One region of the Paenibacillus sp. MMO-177 genome, then DNA from elsewhere that is predicted to be linked to it. Evidence: riboswitches for the same ligand, from Rfam matches in the RefSeq annotation. Region 1 holds a riboswitch; the other holds the start of a gene.

Region 1 (3,077 bases):
CATCCGACCGGCTCTGCTCGCCAAAGGTTGCCAATATGCCATCGAGAACGTTCAGATTGTTATATATGTAGAATACGATAAACACCAGGCTGATAAATATCCCGCGCTTAAAGGTCGTATGTCTCCTGTACAGAATCGCGTAAATAAGCGATAAGACAAGGGAGATAAAGCACATGTACACCAGACTGACAACAGACAGCGCGCTGCCCGTCTTCTTCTGGCCTTCCACATAGGCCACGTAGTCTGCCGGAGTTTGGAAGGCTGGCTTGTATCTGGTAATTACCGCTTTATCATTAACAAGGCCGACGCCTATAACAAGCTCAAGCGAAGCGTCGCCAAGCGTATAACCGGTTGGATGAAGGACAGCGTCCCCTTCGTCATTCAAGTACAAACCGTCCAATTCTTCCGGCCGGAATCCTTTTGTCCCGGCAAAAGCTTTCGCGGATGTTTGAACCAGCTCGGCATTGCCTGCGGATTTCGCTCCAAGCCAATGCCAGCCTATAATACTGCCGTTTGTCATGTGGATATAAACATAAGCCTTCGTGCCGTCCTCCAGATCGAGATTGACCTGGAACGTATCGGTCGGGAACTTGGCATCATATTTGTCTTCGAACTCGCGCAGCAGATCTTCCTTGGAGAAATAACCGTTTGCCAAACTGTCTGTCTGGTAAATCGTATGAGCAGATACGGCGCTTTTGCCGAATTGCTCCTTAACGAATCGTTCTGCCGTTGACTCGGCTTTGCTTTTGGCGATGACTTCAGGCGTTGAGCTTGAGAATAGCTGGTCCCCGGCTGCGGGGCCGAACTGGGTAAAGATGAAAATAATTGCGCCTGCAACAGCAGCCCACAGGAACCTTTTCCAATCATGAGGTGCGATGGAAGGGATCATACAAAACCTCCATTTCGAATTCGGACGATGCTTTGTTACAGTAACAATACCATTATTAACCTGAATTATCCAATGAACACGAAAGTAGAGGATGCGAACGGAAAGCGGTGAAATAAGGACTTGCAGCCAGCAAGCGACCATTTGCTTTGTAGCATTGCCTGTTTTTGAACGAATTCCGCTTAATTATGGCTTAGGCTCATTTTGATCGTATCCGTCATTTAGGCGTATAATCGTAAACGTCATATTAATCGAATCGTATCAGCCGAATTTCGTTATTGAAAACGGGGGAACCAAACCGCTGTCCGGAGCAATCCGCCAGCATGGGGTGAATTTCGAGCATTCCGCTTGAATAGGGCTGCCTTTCCAGGCCCGAATCCGTCAGCTAACCTCGTAGGCTGTGTGGAACAGGACTCATTTGCATGGGAGTTCCCGTGCTTTTTTTTATGCCTAAATATGGATGGGTCCCTAATAAAGGAGAGAATTATGCCTAAATATTTCAATATTTTGAGATGGTCGCCTCCAAGGATACTTGTATTTGGCTTTGCCATGATTATCGTTTTTGGAGCCTTGCTGCTGTCAATGCCCTTCGCCTCCAGCGACGGTTCGCGCCTGCCCTTTATAGACGCGCTGTTTACAGCAACCTCGGCGACCTGCGTAACCGGCCTTGTTGTTGTCGATACGGGTACATACTTCTCTACCTTTGGCAAAATCATCATTCTCTCATTAATTCAAATCGGCGGATTAGGCTTTATGACGATGGGTACGCTCATTGCCCTTGTGCTTCGCAAGAGGATTTCGCTTAAGGAAAGGCTGATTCTGCAGGAAGCGATGAATCAGTCGAGTATGGAGGGGATCGTCCGATTAATCCGCAGGGTTATCTTTTACTCTTTGACGATTGAGCTTGTTGGCGCGGTGTTATTCGCTGTTCGATTTGCTTTTGATATGCCGTTTGGACGCGCGGTATGGTACGGGCTCTTTCATGCGATATCCTTCTTCAACAATGCCGGCTTTGATATCTTCGGCAATTTCCGCAGCTTAACGATGTATGTAGGCGATCCGCTTGTTAATATCGTGTCGATGCTGCTTATTATTTTTGGCGGATTAGGCTTTGTGGTCATGGCGGATTTATTGGAGTTCCGGAAAAACAAACGGCTCTCGCTGCACAGCAAGGTTGTACTATCGGCAACCGGCATTCTCATTGCCGTTGGCGCAATCGTTATTTTTATTTTCGAGTTTTCGAACAGTAAGACGCTGGGATCCCTCAATTGGGGCGAGAAAATACTGGCTTCCTTCTTCCAGTCCGTTACGCCAAGAACCGCCGGGGCCAATACGCTCGATTATACCCAGCTTCGGCAGGCGACCGTATTTTTTACCGTTATTCTGATGTTTATCGGCGCTTCTCCCGGCTCTACAGGCGGGGGGATCAAAACAACGACGTTTACGACGATGGTCGGGGCGGTTATCGCCATGATCCGCGGACGGGACGATATCGTTCTTTTCCATTACAGGCTTGGGAAGGATCGGATCTTCAAGGCGCTGACGATTACGATGCTGTCGCTTACGCTGGTCATATTTGTGACAATGCTGCTGTCCACAACGGAAGACCAGCAGTTTCTGCGAATTTTATTCGAGACGACGTCGGCGTTTGGCACCGTTGGCCTCACGACGGGTATTACGCCTGAGCTGACGTTTTTCGGAAAAATCGTCATTGCATTAACGATGTTCGCCGGCAGGCTGGGTCCGCTCACGCTTGCTTATGCGCTAGGACCAAAAACAGAGAAAGAGCTTTACCGGTATCCGGAAGGCAAAATTACGATTGGATAGGGGAATAGGGAGCAAGGATGAAAAACAATCAGTTTGTGATCGTAGGCTTAGGACGGTTTGGATCCAGTCTTGGAAGAGAGCTCATTAAGCTGGGTTATGAGGTGCTGGGAATCGACCGGGATGAGGAAGCCGTCCAGGAGATGAGCAATGTGCTGACCTACACGGTGTCGGCGGATTGCACGGACGAAGAAACGCTGCGATCACTTGGCGTTCGCAATTTCGACTGCGGAGTTGTGGCGATAGGCGATGACATTCAGGCCAGCATACTGACGACTATATTATTGAAGGATTTGGGCGTGAAGCGGGTTGTGGCAAAAGCAATGAGCGAGCTGCATGGACGCGTGCTGGAGAAAATCGGCGTCGA
Region 2 (3,077 bases), 590 kb from region 1:
CTGCTGAGCCTGCAGGGCGTTCACAATTTCCTGGCTGTATACTCTCATTGACGGAAGCCTCCCGGGATGTGAAATACGATCCCTTCTTACTTCTCCTTTTGCTTACGAACATCCTTTATTTATTCTTGGCAGGCTGACCGGACGGCAGATAGACCATATGATCGTCATGCTCCGACAGATCCTCCAGCCACGATGCTTCAGGAGGACAATCCAACATGATAAAACGGCCTTTCCCCTCTTCTTGGTAGTGATGATATTTCACGTAGGCCTTGCCGCCTTCTATATCCAACAATTCAACCTTGCCATAATCATGGGCCATCAAAAGCCTGATCCGCTTTCCAAGCTCCGCGGTTAGTTCTTTTGCTTGCTGAACGATGGAGAACTGCGTTTGCAGGGATAGACTATACTCGGGATAAGAAGGATTAGGGCGGTTAATGATAAAGGAATAGGGCGAAACCCCAGCCTGGGACAGCTGATCAATCAGCTTGCCTAACAGAAGAGGGTCATTATTAACGCCCTTGACAATAGGGGTTTGATTGAGAACGACAACTCCCGCCTGGTGAAGGGCATTAAAAGCTTTCTTTGCTTCGGCCGTTAGTTCTCTCGGATGGTTAATCGTAGTCATCAAATAGATCCGCTTCTGAGGACTTGAGAACCGACTTAACATCTCTAATAGTTCATGATCCTCATAAATCCGCATTGGATTATGAACCGGCATTCTGGAATCCAGCCTAATCGTGCCGATATGCTCGATATCCCGCAGCTGCTCGATAATTCTAGTCAGCTTGGCGATACCCAACGTCAGACTATCTCCCGTCAGCACAACCTTATGGATCTCATTATGTTCTGCGATGTAAGCAATTCCTTCTGCTGCCTGGGACACTGGGAGAAGAACCATCGATTGATAAATGTGCTTACATCCGGCAGCTTCCCAAGTGAACTCCTGGATCCCGTGAGGGGCTTCCCCCGCCGCCGCAATCAGATGCTTGCGGATCGGATCCTTCGGATCATCCCAGTCAATCAGGTTTAAGTAATAATCATTGACGCGAAAATGCTTCTTAAGCCGTTCTCTTTCCGCCTCCGACAGACCTGCCGATCTACCGTTATCGGCCATTGGTTGTACCATTTCGCATCCCTCCAAAAGGTTATTAAAAGCATCACCTATGCCGGGAAGTCCATCCCACCTCCACGAAAAATGAAAAAAAAGACCCCAGCAGCACAGAGCATGAACATGGTCTGTGTGCATTGTGGGCCTTTAAAACAGAAAAAGACCCAGCAAGGGTCTATCGTTTGCAATGTTATTCGCAAAAGACCCATCTCAAAGCTGACGAGGTTAGCTGACGGACTCGGGATAGATGGTTCCCTACAGCCAAAAACCGGCTGATTCGCCCCAAAAGATTGGTTTCCCCGCTTCTCGGCATTGCCGAGAACTAAGCTTATTATAATTATCGCACAATTCTTAATATTGTCAACATTTCATCAGCAAAAAATCCCCGCCCAATTTTCCGACAAGGTTGGACGGGGATCCACAATAGAAAGGTCTCCACAATAGAATTTACCTGTTTTCGAAACACTGGAAACTTAAATTCTATTTGGCGATAAATCCTACATTTAAACGCGGTCGCTCATCATCGAAATGCTTCGATAGAGGATTTCTCACTTCTTATCCACTTGAAGAAGAAATAAGTGCTTAACCGAAAATGTATCCTTGATGGTATCTTCGGATATAACATTCAGCTTGATCAAACCGGCGATTTTGGAGGTATCGGGCTTCGAAAGCAGCCGCCATACGTCGGGATCGGGAAGAGCAGCATACAGCTTGCTCTCATCAAATTCCTTGCGCTCCTGGGAAACAATCTTCACCTTGTAGCTGCCTACCTCCAGTTCGGAGAGGTCCAGCTCGGCGCAATGCTGTATAATTTCACCGCGCAGCTCGGATAATTCCTGCTCGATTTCCTTCTGCTTTTGCTTGAGCTGATAATACCGCTTGACTTTGTTATCCTCCAACTTATTCACGCTCCTCTTAATCATATGTATGACCGGGAGCGCGGAATTAGACTGGATCTTGTCCCGCTAACTGATGACTAGTCCTCTCTTGCGGTATGCCCAATGATTCGTTGGGCCATGTCCGCCGCCGATGATAATGCCGTCTTCAATGGCGGCTTGAATATAGGCCTTTGCCTGGCGCACGGCTTCCTCGATATCAAGCCCTTGAGCCAGACCGGCGGTTAGCGCAGCCGAATAGGTGCAGCCGGTGCCATGCGTGCGCTCGGTGACGATCCGTTTGCCGGAAAGCTCGCTATAGCCGCTGCCGTCGAAGAGCAAATCGACCGCTTCGGCTCCGGCCTCATGCCCGCCTTTGATCAGGACATAACGGGCGCCGAGGCTGGACAGCTTTTTCGCCGCTTCAAGCTTGTCGGCCTTGCCCCGGATGGCCATCCCGGTCAGATGCTCCGCCTCCGGGATGTTCGGCGTAATAATCATCGTGAGCGGCAGCAGCTTGCGGGTTAAAGCCCGAACGGCTTCTACCTGCAGGAGCGAAGCGCCGCCTTTTGCAATCATAACCGGGTCTACAACAACCTTCGTCCAGCCAAAGAAAGCAATTGCCTCGGCCACTTCCTCAATAATCTCCGCACTGAACAGCATCCCGGTCTTTAAAGCGTCAACGCCGATATCGCTGCCGACGGAGTGAATCTGCGCCTTTACCGCTTCCTTTGCGAGCGGAAAGACGCCCTGCACGCCAAGCGTATTTTGCGCGGTAATCGCCGTCAGGGCGGACATCCCGTAGACGCCAAGCTCCTGGAACGTTTTCAAATCCGCCTGAATGCCGGCTCCGCCGCCGCTGTCCGAGCCGGCAATCGTCAAAGCCCGCGCGACATTACCGTTTATGTATTCCGCCATCTCTATGTCACCCCGTTTATCGTTTAGTAGGAAAACCGTTCCGGCGCAAACGCCGGCAGCCTGCTGCCGGTATCGATATAATCGGCGACAACCTGTGCCGTTACCGGGCTAAGAAGAATGCCGTTGCGGTAATGGCCCGCCGCCATAATGACGCGGCCGCCCGATTCCCGCAGCGG

The links. A riboswitch is a leader RNA that binds a small molecule or an ion and turns the genes downstream of it on or off. The one in region 1 is predicted to bind cyclic di-AMP.
Region 2: another riboswitch for cyclic di-AMP. It lies ahead of WFK81_RS04785 (KamA family radical SAM protein); the one in region 1 lies ahead of WFK81_RS02100 (TrkH family potassium uptake protein).

The regions. Positions count from the first base shown of each region.
Region 1 covers NZ_JBBCUR010000001.1:492,019-495,095, reverse strand. The annotation lists gene WFK81_RS02105 (CPBP family intramembrane glutamic endopeptidase) at 1-889, opposite strand, end outside; cyclic di-AMP (ydaO/yuaA leader) riboswitch at 1,140-1,301, shown strand; gene WFK81_RS02100 (TrkH family potassium uptake protein) at 1,373-2,713, shown strand; gene WFK81_RS02095 (potassium channel family protein) at 2,731-3,077, shown strand, end outside.
Region 2 covers NZ_JBBCUR010000001.1:1,079,030-1,082,106, forward strand. The annotation lists gene WFK81_RS04780 (alpha/beta hydrolase) at 1-48, opposite strand, end outside; gene WFK81_RS04785 (KamA family radical SAM protein) at 116-1,126, opposite strand; cyclic di-AMP (ydaO/yuaA leader) riboswitch at 1,309-1,447, opposite strand; gene WFK81_RS04790 (hypothetical protein) at 1,657-2,007, opposite strand; gene thiD (bifunctional hydroxymethylpyrimidine kinase/phosphomethylpyrimidine kinase) at 2,074-2,901, opposite strand; gene thiO (glycine oxidase ThiO) at 2,925-3,077, opposite strand, start outside.